Pelagicoccus sp. SDUM812003: one gene and its partner. Each later gene encodes a partner of the first gene's protein in a complex. Links are inferred from orthologs where the notes say so. Each region holds a gene or a part of one and is shown in the gene's direction. Other genes may lie near its edges.

What was found.
Region 2: the proteins of carB (region 1) and carA are in contact, whole or in part, in a solved structure (PDB 1KEE), measured with the Escherichia coli proteins. The link is inferred for Pelagicoccus sp. SDUM812003 from one-to-one orthologs.

The regions. Positions count from the first base shown.
Region 1 is NZ_JARXHY010000010.1:62,564-72,709, forward strand. Bases 2,724-6,532 are described here. They hold carB (carbamoyl-phosphate synthase large subunit), read left to right. Parts: upstream 2,724-3,092; coding sequence 3,093-6,332; downstream 6,333-6,532. Other genes in these bases: QEH54_RS14220 (alkaline phosphatase D family protein), read right to left, coding at 2,724-2,889; purU (formyltetrahydrofolate deformylase), read left to right, coding at 6,419-6,532. Outside these bases: QEH54_RS14210 (type II secretion system F family protein), read left to right, coding at 1-574; QEH54_RS14215 (response regulator), read left to right, coding at 711-1,931; more of QEH54_RS14220, read right to left, coding at 1,936-2,723; more of purU, read left to right, coding at 6,533-7,270; QEH54_RS14235 (ATP-binding protein), read left to right, coding at 7,381-10,146. UniProt on the Escherichia coli protein: Large subunit of the glutamine-dependent carbamoyl phosphate synthetase (CPSase).
Region 2 is NZ_JARXHY010000016.1:78,997-88,255, forward strand. Bases 3,849-6,770 are described here. They hold carA (glutamine-hydrolyzing carbamoyl-phosphate synthase small subunit), read left to right. Parts: upstream 3,849-4,688; coding sequence 4,689-5,852; downstream 5,853-6,770. Other genes in these bases: QEH54_RS18695 (KamA family radical SAM protein), read right to left, coding at 3,849-4,559; kdsB (3-deoxy-manno-octulosonate cytidylyltransferase), read right to left, coding at 5,912-6,652; QEH54_RS18710 (HPr family phosphocarrier protein), read left to right, coding at 6,749-6,770. In the rest of the region: QEH54_RS18675 (two-component regulator propeller domain-containing protein), read left to right, coding at 1-1,091; QEH54_RS18680 (EI24 domain-containing protein), read left to right, coding at 1,212-1,994; QEH54_RS18685 (hypothetical protein), read right to left, coding at 2,049-2,666; QEH54_RS18690 (sugar O-acetyltransferase), read left to right, coding at 2,749-3,309; more of QEH54_RS18695, read right to left, coding at 3,363-3,848; more of QEH54_RS18710, read left to right, coding at 6,771-7,048; QEH54_RS18715 (cytochrome c3 family protein), read left to right, coding at 7,458-8,249; QEH54_RS18720 (hypothetical protein), read left to right, coding at 8,273-9,259. UniProt on the Escherichia coli protein: Small subunit of the glutamine-dependent carbamoyl phosphate synthetase (CPSase).

The DNA.
Region 1 (10,146 bases):
CCTGTCGGACTTCCTGAAAGGGAACATCCTCTATATAATCGGGGCCGGATTCGTCTTCTACCAGGCGTGGAGCCGCTTCACCAAGACCCCCAAAGGCCGACGGGTGAACGACCAGCTGCTCACTCGACTGCCGGTCTTCGGCAACCTCATCGTGAAGATCACCCTCTCACGCTTCTGCCGCACCTACGCCACTCTGCTGCGAAGCGGCGTGCCGATCCTCAGAAGCCTCGAGATCGTGGCCGCCAGTTCCGGCAAGACCCAGGTCGAGGACGCCTGCCGCAAGATCTCCAAAGACATTTCGGAAGGCGGACAGGTCTCCACCACCATCGAGCAGATCAGCTTCTTCCCGCCCATGATGAAGCACATGGCCCGCGCCGGCGAGCAAACCGGAAACGTGGACGGCATGATGAACAAGATCGCCGACTTCTACGACACCGAGACCGACGCCATCATCTCCTCGCTCACCTCGCTCATCGAGCCGATGCTGATCGTCTTCCTCGGCGTAGTGGTAGGCGGCATCGTGATGGCCATGTTCATGCCGATCTTCCAGCTTTCCTCCATCGTTTCCGCATAGACAGCGCCCCGCGCTGCGAACGGCGAGGTCTCGCCCAAATCGCGAGAACCTCGACTTCCAGCCCATCTGGGCTGAGAAAATGCTGGCAGAGAGAGCTGGCGCCTGTTGAATCTGGCCCAACGTTACGAACCAACCGATGCAATCCATTCTCATAGTCGACGACCTCGAATCCATTCACGAGATGCTCGACGCGGTCATCCAACCAATCGGATACAACACCGCGTTCGCAACCGACGGCGAGATCGCCCTGCAGAAGCTGCGCGAAGAACGGTACGACATCGTGCTGACCGACATAAACATGAAGCCGATGGACGGTCTGCAGCTGCTCGCCTCCATCAAAGAGATCGATCCGAAGGCCATCGTGATCATGATGTCGGGCTACGCCAATATCGACAACGCCACGCAGGCTCTCAAGCTGGGGGCCTTCGACTACCTCACCAAGCCTTTCAAGGTCGACCAGCTGATGTCGGCCATCAATCGAGCCAGCCAGGAGCGAAAGAAACGGCTGGAAGCGGGCAGCCCCGATTCGTCAGTGGCCGCCAACGCCCTCGCGGGAGATTCCGAAACCGTGAAATCGCTCAGCGAAAGCATCGCTCGCAACGCCAAGCTCGGCACGCCCCTGCTCATCACCGGCGAACCCGGCACCCAGAAGGACTCCATCGCCTCCATGATCCACGCCCAGAGCGACCGCTCCGGCAACCCGCTGATCACCATCGACGCCAAAAACCTCGACGAGGCCGCCCTCTACGAGGCGTTCTTCAACGCGGACGGGGCGCCCAGCGAAACCATCGAGTCCGCCAAGGGCAGCACCTTGTACATCGAGCATGTCGAGCGGGTGCCGCTCGCCATGCAAAGCAAACTGAGCAACCTGGTGCGCGACATCAAAGGCGACGTGCGCATCATCTGCTCCAGCAGCAAGGATCTGGAACAGGTCATCGACGCGGGCGAATTCGAGGACGCCCTATTCTTCCGCATCGCCACCAACACCCTTTCGATCCCGCCCCTGCGCGATCGCTCGGAAGACGTGCCCGCCATGGCGTTGGCCTTTTTCAACAACAACGGCTATTCCCACCTCAGCCTCGGTGAACGGGCCAGCGCCCTGCTGCAAGCCTACCGCTGGCCGGGCAACTACACGGAGTTTGAAGAAATCCTGGCCGCCGCAGCCTCCACCGCGGAGGACCCGATCATCCACGAAAAGGACCTTCCCGACAAGCTGCAGGACATCTCCAGCTGGCCAACGCTCGAATCATTCCTAAACGATCAGGCAGTCCGCTACCGACGCCAGGTGCTCAACGCCTGCCAAGGCGACACCGCCAAAGCCGCCGAAGTGCTCGGTTGCGATCCGAGCGAAGTGTAACCGCTCATAGCTCCCAGGAGAGCTCCTGCAGCGACGATCCATCCTCGGCCCGCAAACTGGCCGCGATCACGCCGCTCTGCCAGTCGATTTCGATCAGACCGAAGTTGTTGACCCGCTGCATCTCGCCCACGCGATGGCGGTTGGGCTCCTCCCGCAGCGTTCGGGAAGCATGGGTCAAACTGCTGCTGGTGACATCGATCAAGGGCCGTTCCACGCCCTCCCACTCGAGACGGGAGATCTCCCCCACATGCCGGTCGCCGGAGAGGAAGATCACGTTTCGCGTTTGGTGACGGGCGAGCTGATCGAAAAACCACTGTCTGGCCTGAGGAAACTGAGCCCATTTTTCGTAGGGATGCTGTTCGGCGATCACCTGGATTCCAGAGGCGATCAGGGTCACCGCCGCTTCGTTGCCTGCGAGCTCCGCCTCGATCCAGCGTCGTTGGGCCGCCCCGAAGATGTCTCCCCCCGGATCATTGGGATCGTCTCGATGATAGCGCGTATCCAGCAGCATCACCTTCACCCGCCGGTCACCCGATCCGAAATCGTAGCTCTCATAGATTCCCTCCCGGGCCCGCCGGTCGCTGTCCGCCGGCTCGTCGAGAAAGTCCAGCAGCGCCTTCTGAGCCACGACCTTGCCGCGCCATTCCTTGCCGCCATTGTTCTTGCCGAAGTCGTGATCGTCCCAAATGCCCAACACCCGAGCGCCCTCTCTGAGAGCGCCGTAGCCCGGCTGAGCTTTCACCTTCGCATAAGCGGCCGCCAGAATCGCCGCGTCGTCCGTATCCCCGTAGATGTTGTCGCCAAGCCAGATCCAGACATCCGGATCCGCTCCATTGACAGCCTCCCAAATGGGAGCGGGTCGGTCCTGATGCAGGCAGGATCCGAAGGCGAAACGCTCGACGGAAGCCGCCCCATCATCCGCCCAGAGGGCGCCGCCCTCTGGGAAAAGCAAAGCCAAGAAGCAAAGTAACAGTCTCACCCGCCCATCTATGGATGGAGAACGGCCTCTCGTCCACGCCCCACTCGCTCCGGCGCCAGCTTGTTACCCGGGCCTTCCAGAAAAGGCGTTCCCAAATCCGCTTGCATCTAGCACTGATTCCTTTCTTTTCACCCTTGCCCAGAGCCAAGCCTGTGCGTCAACTTGGAAAAATTTTTTCTGACATGCCAAAAAGAACCGACATCGAGAGCATCCTAATCATAGGCGCCGGACCGATCATCATCGGCCAAGCCTGCGAATTCGACTACTCGGGCACGCAAGCCTGTAAAGCGCTCAAGGAAGAGGGGTACCGCGTCATCCTGGTCAACAGCAATCCGGCGACCATCATGACCGATCCCGAGTTCGCCGATGTCACTTATATCGAGCCACTTACGCTAGACGCTGTCACCAAGATCATCGCCAAGGAGCGCCCCGACGCCCTCCTCCCCACCCTGGGCGGACAGACCGCGCTGAACCTCTCCCTGGAGCTTGAGGCCGCCGGCGTGCTGCACGAATACGACGTGGAAATGATCGGAGCCCGCCCCGACGCCATCAAGAAGGGCGAGGACCGCGAGCTCTTCAAGGACGCCATGCTCAAGATCGGACTCGACGTGGCCCACTCCCGCCTCGTCAACTCCATGGAGGAAGCCCGCCAAGCCGCCAAAGAGCTCGGCGGTTTCCCCCTCATCATCCGCCCCTCCTACACCCTCGGCGGATCCGGCGGCGGCGTCGCCTACAACAAGGAGGAATACGAGGACATCGTCGAAAACGGCCTCGACATTTCCCCCGTTCACGAAGTGCTGGTCGAGGAGTGCCTTCTGGGCTGGAAGGAGTACGAGATGGAGGTCATGCGCGACCGCAAGGATCAGTGCGTGGTCATCTGCTCCATCGAAAATTTCGACCCCATGGGCGTGCACACCGGCGACTCCATCACCGTCGCTCCGGCCATGACCCTCTCGGACCGCGAATACCAAGCCATGCGCGACGCTTCCTTCGCCGTCATCCGCGAGATCGGCGTGGAGACCGGAGGCTCGAACATCCAGTTCTCCGTCGACCCCCAGACCGGCCGCATGGTGGTCATCGAAATGAACCCTCGGGTGTCACGCTCCTCCGCCTTGGCGTCCAAGGCCACCGGTTTCCCCATCGCCAAGTTCGCCGCCAAGCTGGCCGTGGGCTACAGCCTCGACGAGATCCAAAACGACATCACCAAAGCCACCCCGGCTTCCTTCGAGCCGAGCATCGACTACGTGGTGACCAAGATCCCGCGCTTCACTTTCGAAAAGTTCCAAGGGGCCGACGACACCCTGACCTCCGCCATGAAGTCCGTAGGCGAGGCCATGGCCATCGGCCGCACCTTCAAGGAATCCTTCCAAAAAGCCCTGCGCTCGCTGGAAACCGGAGCCTTCGGCTTCGGAGCTGGAGGCAAGCTGGGCGGAAACGTCATCCCGTCCACGGAAATCATCAACGGCAAGCTGGTGCGCCCCAACTCCGAGCGCGTTTTCTACATCCGCTACGCCCTCAAAGCGGGCTACAGCGTGGAACAGCTCTTCGAGCTGACCAAAATCGACCCGTGGTTCCTCACCCAGCTCAAGCAGATCTCCGACTTGGAGGACACCCTGGCCAAGGAAAGCTTGGATACCGTATCCACCGCGCTGCTGCGCAAAGCTAAGGAATACGGCTTCTCGGATCGCCAGCTGGGCGTGCTGCTCGGTTGCGACTGGGAAGCGGTCAACAAGGCCCGCAAGGCCAAGGGCATCGAAACCGTGTACCGCCTGGTGGACACCTGCGCCGCGGAGTTCGAAGCCAAGACGCCCTACTACTACTCCTCCTACGGCGACGAAAACGAAGTCATCGTCACCGATAAGGAGAAGATCATGATCATCGGCGGCGGTCCCAACCGCATCGGCCAAGGCATCGAGTTCGACTACTGCTGCGTGCACGCCTCCTTCGCCCTGCAGGACTTGGGTTACGAATCGGTGATGATCAACTCCAACCCGGAAACGGTTTCCACCGACTACGACACCTCCGACAAGCTCTACTTCGAGCCGCTCACCCTCGAGGACGTGCTGGAGGTCTACCGACAGGAGAACTGCATCGGCGCCATCGTTCAGTACGGCGGACAGACGCCGCTCAATCTCGCTTCCCAGCTCAAGAGCCACGGCGTCAACATCATCGGCACCGACCCGGACGACATCGACGCCGCGGAAGACCGCGAGCTCTTCAAGCGCATCCTCGACCAGACCGGACTCAAGCAGCCAGCCAACAAGACCGTGCTCAACGAGGAAGAAGCCTACCAGATGGCCGACGAAGTCGGCTTTCCGCTGCTGCTCCGTCCTTCCTTCGTGCTGGGCGGTCGCGGCATGTTCATCGTGCACACTATGGAGGAAATGCGGGCGGTCATCCGTGAAGCCTTCGACGCCTCCCCGGACAAGCCGGTGCTCCTGGACAAGTTTCTCGAGGACGCCATCGAGCTCGACGTGGACTGCATCTCCGATGGCGAAACCACCGTCATCGGCGGCATGCTCGAACACATCGAATACGCGGGCGTGCACTCCGGCGACGCCGCCATGGTGCTGCCCCCGCACACGCTCAACAAGGAGATGATCGAGACCGTGCGCCAAGCGAGCTACCGCCTCGCCAAGGCCCTCAACGTAGTGGGCCTGATGAACATCCAGTTCGCCATCAAGGACAACGAGCTCTACGTGCTCGAAGTCAACCCGCGCGCCTCCCGCACCGTGCCCTTCGTCTCCAAAGCCATCGGGGTGCCGCTGGCCAAGCTGGCCGCCAAAGTGATGACCGGCAAAAAGCTCAAGGACCTAGGCTTCACCGAAGAGATGACCCCCAAGCACTGGTGCATCAAGGAAGCGGTCTTCCCCTTCGTGCGCTTCCCAGGCTCCACCATCCGACTCGGCCCGGAAATGCGCTCCACCGGCGAAGTCATGGGATTGGACAACGACTTCGGCATCGCCTTCGCCAAGACGCAGGCCGCCGCCAAGCCCGGCCTCCCCACCGAAGGAAACGTCTTCCTGAGCGTGAAGGACGCCGACAAGCCGCGGGCCCTCAACATCGCCCGTCAGCTCGTCTCTCTCGGCTTCAACATCTACTCCACCTCCGGCACCGCCAAGTTCCTCAGCGAGAACGACATCGAGGTGAAGAAGCTCTTCCGCATCGCCGAAGGACGCCCCAACGTGGTCGACATGATCAAAAACGACGAAATCCAGCTGATCATCAACACCCCGTCTGGCATGATCCCACGCAAGGACGAGAACCAGATGCGCTCCATCGCTTGGGCCCACAACGTCTGTATCATGTCCACCATCACGGGCGCCGAAGCCGCCGTCTCCGGCATCAAGTCCCTCAACAAGCGGGACTACGAGGTGCGCAGCGTGCAGTCCTACGTGAAAAAGAGCGTCGGCAACGTTTAGGTCGGAGCGAGCTTGCTCGCGAAGCCATCGCCAGCAAGCTCCCCTCCCACTCCCTCCCTCCTCCTCTCTCCATCTCCCTTTAGAAAATGTCTCCGCACATCGTCGCCCTGCTCTCCGGTCCCGACCAAAAAGGCCTCGTGTCCAAAGTCTCTGGATGGATCTTCGACAACGGAGGAAACATCATCCATGCGGACCAGCATCGCGACGCCGAGGCAGGCGTGTTCTTCCAGCGGGTGGAATGGGCTCTAGATGGCGATACCACGCCTACCGCAGTCGCCACGTCGTTCCAGTCCTTCGGCGACTCGATCGGCATGAAGACCAAGGTGGCCATCGCCGGAGAAAAGCCGAAGGTCGCCATCTTCGTTTCCAAGTTCGACCATTGCTTCCACGACCTGATCCTGCGCTGGAAAGCGGGCGAGTACCCCTGCGAGATCGCCCTCATCATCTCAAACCACCAGACCCTGCGCGAATCGGCGCGTCAGTACGGCATCCCCTTCCACCACATTCCGGTCAGCAAAGCCAACAAAGCCGACGCCGAAGCCGAGCAGCTCGCCCTGCTCAAGCAGGAAGGCATCGACCTGGTCATCATGGCCCGATACATGCAAATCCTCTCGGCCATCTTCCTCGACACCTTCGGCAAGCCGGTCATCAACATCCACCACAGCTTCCTGCCCGCTTTCGCCGGAGCCCGCCCCTACCACCAAGCCCACGCCAAAGGGGTGAAACTCATCGGAGCCACCGCCCACTACGCCACGCCCGACCTGGACCAAGGCCCCATCATTCACCAGGACGTGGCACGCATCACCCACCGCAACAGCGTGGACGACCTCGTGCGCAAGGGTCGCGATCTGGAAAAGTTCACCCTCGCCCAAGCCGTGCGCTGGCACCTGGAAAACCGCATACTGGTCTACGGAAACAAGACCGTGGTTTTCGACTAGCCGCATCGCGCGTCGCCTCGGATTCCAAAATCGGCCCGCGCCACTTGCCAGCGCCAGGCCTGCTCGTAGCTTAGGGTTCTCCGCCACCTTCGGGGAACACCCATCGTCACGTGAAGCTCCGCACCCAATTCTTTGCGATCCTCCTCATCGCGTTCGGCAGTCTGTGCATCCTGCTGGTCATCGGCCGCCAACGGCTCAACGACGCGGTCCGAAACACCTCCGAAATCATCGACAACCAGTTCAATCCGCTGGTGCTCGAAAACGCTCCTCGCCTCCAGCAGACCTACGAAGGACTCACCTCCCTGCTGGACGCCATGAGCAACGCCCAGTCCGCCCGCATGTTGCAGATGCGCAGCATCGCCCTCGACACCCCCAAGGAACTGGCCCCCCTGATCCAGCAAAGCGAAGCCAGCCTGGCCAGCATGCGCGAGACCCTCGACTACGCCGAAAAGTCCTTTCCCGAGCCCATCCACGAAAGCTGGAGCAAGCACAAGGTGGTGCTGCAGCGCTGGCACGAAAGGGAGACCCAAATCATCGAACTCACCAAAACCCTAGCGGCCGATCTCGAGCTGAGAGCTCGCTACCGCGAGAAATCGGAGCAACTCTTCACCCCCTTTCGATCCAGCATCGACGTGCTCGGCGAACAGGTCGACGAAAAGCTCCACAGCGACCTCACCCGCCAGGAAGCCGAAGCAATCGGCACCGCCATCAGTCTGGTGCTCAATGCCGACCGCGACGCCTATCAGGCCCTGCTGGGAGAGCAGGAGATCGTGCATGGCGTCGCCCACGACAGCCAAGTGTTCAATCAGCTCAAACAGGAATACCAAGAAAACCTGCAGCAGATCCGCGACCGCGTGGAAAGCGCCCGCGAGCTGGCTGGCCCCGAGCTGAAGCCCTCCTTCTCCTTCGTTCTCGGACAATACGAAAACTGGCGCGAAGCCACCCAGCAAGCGGTTTCCATCACCAGCAGAATCCATCAAAGCCTCAGCGAGCGCAACCGACATGTCGAAGCCTCGACCAGCCTTTTTCTCGAAAGCCAGCAATTACTGGCTGTAGTGCAGGATCGACTACGAGAGTTCGCCAACCATCAGCTTGCTTCATTCGAAGTGGCCAGAGACCAAGCAATGGAAAAAAACGAAAAGCTCCGACAGCAGGCGTACAGCTACACGCAAATCTTCAACAGCCTTTCGATCCTCGCGTTTCTCTCCTTCATCCAGCTGCTCTTCTTTCAGCGACGGCTTGTATTCAATTTGATAGGACTGTCCCGCTACCTCTCGAAACTCGATCAAACCAATCTCGAGGAGCCTTTTAAGATTCTTCGCCAGCGCATTCTGCCCACGGCCGAGCTCGAGGAGCTGGAAACCAGCTTGAACGCCATGAGAACGCGCCTCGCAGAGGTCATCAAAAACCACGAGGACGCCTTGCAGCGGCTGGCCCGAAGCGAAGCGCACTTCTCCCGACTCTTCTACAACGACTTCTCTCCCATGCTCCTAGTGGAGCCCTCCACGGGCCGCATCGTCGACGCGAACCAGGCTGCGGCTCAGCTGTACGAGAAATCTGGAGACCAGCTTAGCCAGTCCAGCATCGACCAGCTGGGCGACGAAGGCTTTTCCTTATCCATTCGCTCGCTGAAGCGAAACGGCCGCCATGTGCTGACGAGCGTCCAGCGCAAGGGATCCGGCGCCGCCTTCACCGCGGAAATCTTCGCCGGCATGATCGAGCACGAAGAAACGCCGCACGCCCTGCTCATCGTGAGCGACATCTCGCAACGCATGGCCTTCGAAAACGAATTGCTGAAAGCCAAGACCGCCGCCGAGGAGGCGAACAAGACCAAGGACGAGTTTCTTTCCGTTATGAGCCACGAGCTCAGAACTCCGTTGAATCCAATCATCGGATACGCTGAAATCCTTGGGCAACACAGCAAGGAAAGCTTCATCCAGGAATGCTCAAAAGTCACCCTCAACGCAGCACGCCGCATGCTCGAGCTGGTGGAGAGCATCCTCCTGTTCACCCAGCTGAATCACAAGGATACCGATTTTCCGATCGAGAGCTTCACCTTCGATGACCTCTTCGACGAGGTGACCGCTACCCAAACCCTGCGCCTCTCGCAAAGCAAGATCACCATCGTAAACGGAACCGAGTCACTCCAGCGCATTCCGGAAAACACCCAGATCACCGCGCCTCTCAATGTCATCAAGCAGGTGATGATGAACCTTGTGAACAACGCCATCAAATACGCCAATGACTCGCCAATCGAAATCAGGGTCGGCATCGCGTATCCTCAGTCTGGAGACATGCAAACCATTCGTATCGAGGTGAGCGACCAAGGCCCTGGCATTCCGGATCACTACAAGGAAAAGATCTTCGATCCGTTCACGCAGGCGGACAGCTCCACCACACGTTCCCACGAAGGCATCGGTCTCGGTCTCGCCATCTGCTCGAAGCTCACCCGGCTGCTCGGTGGCAGAATCGGCCTGACGGACAATCAGCCGCATGGCGCTTGCTTCTGGTTCACCACGCCAGTCGTCATGCTTTCGCCACTACCGGCGGGCGAACCTACCGTGGCCGAGAGCTCCGACGAGCAGCATTCCGGCCTAGCGGTCAAAATACTCGTCGTCGAAGACAACGAGGACAACGCCCGCTATATCTCGCGCGCCATTTCCGCTATGGGAGCTCTGCCTCAGCGCGTCAACGACGGCAGAAGCGCCATCGAGCTGTGCCGACGAGAAACCTTCGATATCGTCCTGCTGGACATCAGCATGAGGGATATGAACGGATTGGAAACCCTGGACGAGCTTCGCAAGATCCCTCTGTTCAAGCAGAAGACGAGCTGCATCGCAGTCACCGCTCACGCCTCGGTGGAGATGGAACAGCGA
Region 2 (9,259 bases), on another replicon or contig:
AGGAGCGCGAGCACTCCGAAGAAGAGAAGCAGGCCTTCTTCAAGATCATCAACAGCAGCAGCGACTCGCTGCTAACGCTCATCGACGACATCCTAGATCTCTCCACCCTGGAAAGCGGAACCGCCACCATCAGGCCCGAGTCCGTACCGCTCGACGCGCTGTTCGCGGAGCTGGAATCGGCCCATCGGACCATCCTGCGCAGCTCCGGAAAGATCGACCTTCAGATCGACTACGAAAAACCTTCTAGCCCCTTCGAGCAAGACGCGGTCGCCCAGCTCGATCCCACCAGAATCAGGCAAATCCTCAACAACCTGCTCTCCAACGCGACAAAGTTCACCGACAAAGGCGTCATACGATTTGGATACGGAATCGCTACTAGTCCGAACGGCGACTCGATGATCCACGCCTACGTTTCCGATACCGGCATCGGCATTTCGCAGGAAGATCAGGCCAACATCTTCGAGCGCTTCAGAAAGGTCGAGTCGGACAAGTCGCGCTTGTACCGCGGCACCGGTCTAGGGCTGGCCATCACGCGCAACTTGGTCGAACTGATGAATGGCGAGATCCGAGTCAGCTCGACCCTGGGACAGGGCTCGAGCTTTTCCTTCACTTTGCCCTACCTCCCCAGCGGCTCTTCGATGGAGAAAGCTGCGGAACGGACAAACGCGAACCGGCGAGATCAAGCCGACCTGAAAATCCTAGTCGCCGAGGATGAGGATCCAAATTTCGAATACATTTCGGAAGCCTTGTCATCTTGCGCCAGCGTGGTGGACAGAGCCTCCAATGGAGCGGAAGCGGTCGACTTCGCGCAATCCCGCTCCTACGACCTCATTCTCATGGACCTGAACATGCCAGAAATGGACGGGCTCCAGGCCACTCGGGAGATTCGAAGAAATGGGGTCCAGAGCCCCATTCTTGTCCAAACCGCCCACATCCAGCCCAGCGCCCGGCGAGACTGCATCGACGCCGGGGCGGATCTCGTTCTCCGCAAGCCCTTCAGCCCTCTCGAGCTGCGCGAGGCGATCGGAAACGCCTTGAAGAAGGCCACCCTAGCTCGAAATCCGCCGAGATCGTCGGACAGCCCGTCTTAGATAGAGAGCGCTTGCGTCGGTAGAAATGCCCCCGAGCGAATGGGAAACAGGGCGTCCCGCGAAATCCGCTTTCACGAAACCGTCGACAAGAGAACCCGTTTTTCTCCATTCTAGAGCGGTATGATCAAACCCTTTATGCGAGGCCTCGGCGCCTACAAGCACGCCCATCATCTGGTCTGGAAGGAAGGCATGTGGAAGCACCTCATCATCCCGGGACTTCTCAGCATGCTGTATTTTCCTTTGGTCATCGGCGGACTGTTCGGAGGCACCTTCTTTGGGGTTCAAGAGCTCAGCGAGCTCATCAGCGAGAAGTGGCTGCCCGCCGAGGTGGCGGAATGGGCGGCCTGGGGGCTGAGCATCATCGTGGGGCTGCTGGCGATCTACCTGGCCTTTCTGCTCTATCGCAGCGTGGTGATGATCATCTACGCCCCGTTCATCGGATTCATCTCAGAGACCGCGGAAGAGAAGTTTCACGGCAGCAAAGGTCCTGGCTTCACTGTCGGAGGACTGGTCTACGACATCTATCGCGGCACCATGGTGAGCCTCATGACCCTCGCCATTTCGCTGTTTCTCACCGTGGTCTGCTGGCTTCTTTGGCTCCTGCCGGTCGCAGGCGCCGCCATCTATTTCGTCGGCATGCTGATCATCCAAGCCTACTTCGCGGGAGCCGGCTTCATGGACCCGGTACTCGAACGTCGCCGCGTCGGCATCCGGTCCAGTCTCGCCCATTCCTATCGACATAAGTGGCATGCCATGGGCAATGGCGCCGGATTCATGATCATGATGCTCGTGCCCATCGTCGGCTGGTTTCTGGCCCCTTCCTACGGAATCATCGCCGCAGCGGTCAGCGGGGTGGACACCATGTACGACGACGAACTGAGTCGAAAGCGTTCGCGTAGTTGATTCGCGCCTACACCTGATATCGGCTCAAGGCTGAAAACGAGAGCCTGCCAGTCGTCACTCGCCGAGCGCGTCGGCATTCACCACCGACAGGCCGCTAGGACTGGCGGGCGGGCCGGGGGTTCTGACGGTCGGCTGCGGACTCCGGCCTATGTTTTCCACCAAAGCAGACAGATCCGTCGAAGCGCTTCGAGAAACTGATTCGGTATCCCCTGCAGCGTCTGATGGTTGACCCGGTTCAAACGAAAGCTTCGTTTCCCCTTCCTCCGTCTCCCAGACCACTATCGCGTACGGCGAATCCATCACCAGCCAACCCTCTTCATCCACGCGATCGGGTAGGCCGAAAACGAAGAGCAGGCTCTTGCTTGAGGAGTCGGGTGGGGCCTGATCGAGCTTTGCCATGATGGTGAACCCTCTCCGGTCGAGGCGCGTCTCCAACTCCTGCACCGTCGCGGCAAACCCTGCTCCACTGGCCACGGTGACCATGTTTGGGCGATCGTCGGCGCTGTTCAGGAAAACGACCCCAAACAGACAGGTTGATAAGAAAATAGCCCGTGACACCCCCATGCCGAAACCCGATCGCACAAAACATGCCACGCTGGCCTGCGCCCATCGGTACGCTTGGCCCAGCTCGTTTCTCGATGCCTCCCGCAACTGCCAAGCTGCAAGCTGCATCGTTTCGAGGCGTCGACCCTCGACCGATTCTCTGCAATTCGCGCTTTGCTATGGGATCCGAGCGGTTCACACTTCCCGGCTGATGGAAAGGCGCAGCGAGAAAGAAAAAATGCTAGCGGGGGAGTTCTACCAGGCCATGGATCCGCAGCTTAGCGGCGAACGTCTTCGCTGCCGAGAGCTCATCCACGCCTACAACGCCACTCCTCCAAACGCCTTCGCGCAGCGAGCCCAGCTCCTCAGGGAGCTTTTCGGAGGCACCCACAAGACCGCGTACATCGAGCCGCCGTTTCGCTGCGACTACGGCTACAACGTTTTTGTCGGCAAAGCCTTCTACGCCAATTTCGACTGCGTCTTTCTCGACGTGAATCGCATCGAGATCGGGGAGCATGTGAAGCTGGGCCCCGGGGTTCATCTTTACACGGCTGCCCATCCCACCGATCCCGAAGACCGCAAAGCCTATAAGGAGTTTGGAAAACCGATTCGCATCGGCGCAAACGTATGGATCGGCGGAGGCGCCATCGTTTGCCCCGGCGTCACCATCGGAGAAAACGCCGTGATCGGAGCTGGCAGCGTAGTGACAAAAGACATACCCGCGAACGTTATGGCCGCGGGCAATCCTTGTCGCGTGATTCGCGAACTTTAGCAGAGCAAGGGCTCGCGCGCCGAATCGGCGAGCTCTCCCCGGCTCGCCCACTGCTACAGCATGATCTCCTCAGCGTCGCACTTGCAGTCGTCATCGTCCTCAGATTCGATGGGACCGTAGGTCTTAAGCGGATACCGATAGAGCTTGCCTTCGAAGTTTTTGAAATGGATCGCTTCGTCGTCGATCTTGGTGATGTACTGCGGATTGATGGGCACCTTGCCTCCCCCACCTGGCGCATCGATCACGAACTGCGGCACCGCATAGCCAGTGGTATGGCCACGTAGCTGCTTCATGATTTCGATGCCTTTGCACACGTTGGCTCTGAGGTGAGCGCTGCCGGTGATGAGATCGCACTGGTAGATGTAGTACGGCCGCACGCGCATGCGCACGAGGCGATGCACGAGAGCCTTCATCACCTCCGCGTCGTCGTTCACGTCCTTGAGCAGCACGGATTGATTTCCCAGCGGAACCCCGGCGTAGGAAAGGCGTTCGCAGGCGTCTTTCAGGGTCTGCGTGCATTCCTTCGGATGATTGGCATGGATGCTCATCCAAATGGGACCGTGCTTCTTGAAGATCTCGCACAGCTCCGGCGTGATGCGCTGCGGCAGGAATACCGGTATGCGCGAGCCGATGCGGATGAACTCCACGTGCTCGATCTGACGCAGGCGCCCGAGCAAGTAATCGATTTTCCGATCGGACAACAGCAGCGGATCGCCGCCGCTGAGCAGCACGTCGCGCACTTCGGGATGCTCCTCGATGTACTTGAGTCCCTGCTCGAACTCCGGGTGGAAATTGTAATCCTGAGCGTTGCTGACCAGACGGCTGCGCGTGCAGTAGCGGCAGTACGCGGCGCAGCGATCGGTCACGAGAAACAGCACGCGGTCCGGGTAGCGGTGCACCAGACCCGGCACCGGCGAATGCCCGTCCTCTCCGACCGGATCGAGCATTTCCTCCGCCCCGACCTTCATCTCGCCGTCACGCGGGATGACCTGACGGCGGATCGGGCAGTTCGGGTCCTCGCGATCGATGAGGTTGAAGAAGTACGGGGTGATGGCCATGGCCAACTTGGTATTGGCGTGCTTGGCCCCCGCTCTCTCCTCGTCGGTGAGCTCGATCAGCTCTTCCAGCTGCTCGAGCGTGGTGATGCGGTTCTTGAGCTGCCAGGTCCAGTTGTTCCATTTTTCCTCCGGGACGTCATCCCAAAGGCCTTGTCCGGCAAACCAATGCGTTCGGTCGTCAGTATACGGCATAAAGCGTTGTCAATAAAGGTCTCTCGTAGCGGGACGCACCCTCGCTTCCGAGATAAGTTGGGTAAATTACGTTTAAGTCACAAAAAGGGATTGTAGCCCAACCGCAAAACAACTTTTGTCCCAAACCTAATGAATGACTCCCAGATAGGTGTTCTCGCATTAGAAGACGGATCAGTTTTCCGTGGAATCGCCTTCGGCGCCAAGAAGACAGTTGTCGGTGAAGCGGTTTTCAATACTAGCATGACTGGTTATCAGGAGATCCTTACCGATCCTTCCTACTACGGCCAAATTGTGACCATGACTGCGCCCATGATCGGCAACTACGGCGTCAACGAGGAGGACCTCGAGGCGGAAAAGCCGATGTGCTCCGGATTCGTGGTCCGCGAACTCAGCCCGATCTCCAGCAACTGGCGCTCGACGTCAACCCTGCCGGACTACCTGGAAAAGCATGGCATTCCCGGACTGGAAGGCATCGACACACGGGCCCTGACCAAAAAGCTGCGCGAGGTGGGCGCCATGAAGTGCTGCCTCAGCACGGAAGACATTTCCGACGAGGAAGCGGTGCAGAAAGCCAAGGACTGGGAAGGCATCGTCGGCGCCGACTACGTGAAGGAGGTCACCTGCTCCGCTCCCTTCGTCTACTCGCCCACCGATTTGAACTGGCCCTACAATCCGGTCCAGTCCGTCATCCGCAAGCCTGCTCGCAAGCGCGAGATCTTCAAGATCGCCGCTCTCGACCTCGGAGCCAAGAAATCCATTTTCCGCGAGCTCGCCTTCCACGGCTTCGAAGTGCACGTCTTCCCCGCCACCGCGACCGCGGCGGAAATCGAAGCCATCAACCCGGACGGCATTTTCCTCTCCAACGGTCCCGGCGACCCGGAACCGGTCAAGTACGTGCACGAAACGGTGCGTGCCCTCATCGACAAGCACCCGATCTTCGGCATCTGCCTCGGTCACCAGATCATCACCCACGCCATCGGAGCCAAGACCTTCAAGCTGAAGTTCGGCCACCGCGGCGGCAACCAGCCGGTGAAGAACCTGGAGAACGACTTCGTCGCCATCACCGCCCACAACCACGGCTTCGCCACCTCCGCCGAGGGACTGGAAGCCTGCGGCGCCGTCATCACCGAGGTGAATCTCAACGACAACACCATTTCCGGCATCCGCCTGAAGGACAAGCCGGTGTTCTCGGTGCAGTACCACCCGGAAGCTGGCCCTGGGCCCAGCGACGCCAACCCGAACTTCGAAAAGTTCTACCAGCTCATCGCCCAGCAGAAGCGGGCCGCGAGCTGAAACAAGTTTCCAAGTCAAAGGCGGGTCGACGACCCGCCTTTTTCATGTCCGCGAAAACGTTACTTCGAAAGGTAGGCCGCGAAGTTTTTCGCATCCTCCGCCGTATCGATTCCGATGGATGGCTCGTCGGTCAGGCCGACCTTGATGGAAACTCCGTTTTCCAAGGCTCGCAGCTGCTCCAGTTTTTCGATCGCCTCCAGCTTTCCCTGCGGCAGCTGGCAGAACCGTTTCAAAAACTCCGCTCGATAGGCGTAGAGCCCTAGATGGCGATAGACCGGCGAATTAGCCACCCATTGGTCGTCGAAGGTCGCGAAGCCATCTCGATAGTGAGGAATGGCGGAACGGGAAAAGTACAGGGCGTCGCCCTGATCGCCCATCACCACCTTCACCTGATTGGGATCAAGGAAGTCCTTTCTCGTCTTGAAGGGCGTGGCGAGCGTCGCCATCTCCGCTCTCTCTTCGATGAAGCGACGCAAGGCTTGGATCTGCGAGGCCGCCACCAGCGGCTCGTCCGCTTGCACGTTGACCACGATGTCGGCGCCGATCTGTTCGTTGGCCTCTGCCAGCCGATCCGTGCCGCTCTGGTGGTCCTTGCTGGTCATGATGGCCCGAAAGCCCGCCTTCTCGACCACGGAGCGCAGTCGCTCGTCGTCCACCGCGAAAAAGGCTTCCGCCTCCGGAACCTGTTGCTTGATTCTTTCCGCCACCCAGAGGATGAGCGGCTTGCCCAAAATCGGGTGAAGCAGCTTTTCCGGAAAGCGAGTTGAGGCGAGACGCGCAGGAGCGATGATGGCAAACATTTAAGATATAGGTTATAAGATCCGAACTTGTACTCGAAGCAGTCTTGTTAAATATTCTATCGCTTCACCTAAAAAATTCCTTTTCTAAGCGAAACTATGGACTCCGCAAATCTCAGATCCGACGGCAACGCCACTGAAAAAGTACTCACCGTACAGAATCAGATGGGTATCCACGCCCGGCCGGCCGCAATGATCGTGCGTGTGACCAATCGCTTCACTTCGGAAGTGTTTTTCGAAAAGGACGACGAACAGGTGAACGGCAAATCAATCATGGGACTCATGATGCTGGCCGCCGGCAAGGGCTCCAAGATCAAGGCCATCGCCAATGGACCGGACGCCACCGACGTGCTCACCGAGCTGGAAAACCTCTTCGCCAGCAAGTTCGACGAAAAGTAGGCTCCACGGAAGCCCACTTCTCCCACTCATCTTCACCCACCAAAAGGAGATGCGCCTCATGAGCGCCAACGCCTTCCGGTGGACGCCCTAATACCCCGCCAACACGGTCACTTCGTTCCGGGAGGCTTCGTTTTACGGATCCGGTCCGAGTCCGGACTTCGAGGCAGAAATCGCCGCTGAGATTGAACATATTCTTATCCGGCGCTAGAATACGAAAGCCCGCGAGAACCCCACCGCAGTACCCCACGTTAGGTTTCGCCGCTTCCCACTAGGGGTTCGCTCTAACGAGCCGTGACTCTGGTGTTAATAAAACGCAAAACATTAGCATACCTGATGCTTTTGTTTGTTTTGCATTAGCTTTTCTTAAACTTCGATGGTATAAATCTCCTGCAATCCGAAGTACCCCAAAATGAAAGAGCCAATCGCTTCTCCCCAAAGCGGCTCGCGAAGAACCAGAGTCGCCGTTATCGGCGGCATCGCCTCCATCATGGTGTTTGCCGCTTGTAGCATCAGCTACGAAAGCTATTTCCGTCCCCCTCAAATCCCCGGAGCGAGTTTCGAAGGCATAGGGAGCTGCGAAGAGTGTCACGAGGAGATCGTGAAGGAATTCGATTCCGCCACCCATTCCAAGCTCATGGCCGACGGGAACCACGCAGTCGGAGTCGGCTGCGAGGCCTGCCACGGACCGGGCAGCATTCACAACGAATCCGGCGGCGAACTCGGCACCATCCACAATCCAAAGGCCGACCCCGAAACCTGCTACCAGTGCCACTTGGACGTGAAAGGCTCCTTCAACCTCGCCCACGCCCACCCCATCGGAGACAACATCACCTGCAACGATTGTCACGATCCGCACAAGGGCAACGCGGTCCAGGGTGGCGGCGTCGCCATGATGGGAGAGGCGGAAACCTGCCTCCAGTGCCACCAGGCGCAGGCCGGGCCTTTCGTCTTCGAGCACGAGGCTACGCGGGATGGCTGCACGGTCTGCCATTCGCCGCACGGCTCGCCGAGCGAGAAGCTGCTCAAGACCAACAACCAGATGCTCTGCCTGCAGTGCCACTTCCAAACGCAGACGGCTCCTGACGAGATCCTGATCGGAGGGCGCAATCACGCCTCCTTTGTTAGCCGCGGCACCTGTTGGACCGCTGGCTGCCACGAATCGGTACACGGCTCGCACGTGAACTCCTCACTCAGGTACTAAGCTCATCAGCACAAGGAGTCATCATGAAATTCCCAATCGACCGCGACTTCCCTCGAAAGTCGGCCTGCGTGGGCGCCCTCGTCGCCCTCCCCTTCGCTCTCTCCAGCCTCCACGCCCAAGAGGAGGATCGCCTGCCTGACTCGGGCAACTATATCGATATCACCCTCGGCCATGCTTCCCACGACGGGAACGAAGCGGCCTACCTCGCTCGACACCCCATCAAAAAGCACGCCTTCGGCGGCATCGAACGCTTCCAGTACTCCGGGTACATCGGACGCTACACCGAGTTTAAAACGGAAGGCCGGGCCATGTTCGACAACAACGACTACCTTTTCGGAGTCGAGTTTTTGAACGAGGACGTCGGCTACTTCAAATTCCGCTGGGAAGAGTATCGGATCTTCTACGACGGCAGCGGAAAGTACTTCCCGGGCAGCGACACCTGGATCGACATCTACGACGACGAGCTCGCTCTCGATCGAGGAAAACTGCAGATCGAAGGCGGACTCTTCCTCGATGGCGGGCTCGACCTCGACTTCTCCTACACTCGCCTCACCCGAGAAGGGCTGAAGTCCTCATCGGCGCTCGCCGACACCACCCTCACCGGCGAATACGGCACCCGAAACATCGTGCCCACCTTTCTCGACATCGACGAGAGCCGAGACATCTTCGAAGTGGGCGCCAGCAAGAAGATCGACAAAACCAAACTCGCTCTCTCGCTGCGCGCCGAGCAGAGCGACGTGGACGACGCACGCAAGATCACACGTCGACCTGGAGAGTCCAGCTTCCGGCGAATCACCCACCGCGAAATCTACGATACGGATCTCTTCAGCGCTCGCTTCTCCACCATCACCGAAGTGGACGAGAAGAACACCTTCACCACCGGCATCGCCTACACCGAGATCGACGTGAATACCACCGGATCGCGCATCTACGGCGACGATTTCGATGTGCCGTTCGACGTCGACTACCAAGGGCAGCGCCGCGACCACGGCTGGATCGACCTCATGGCG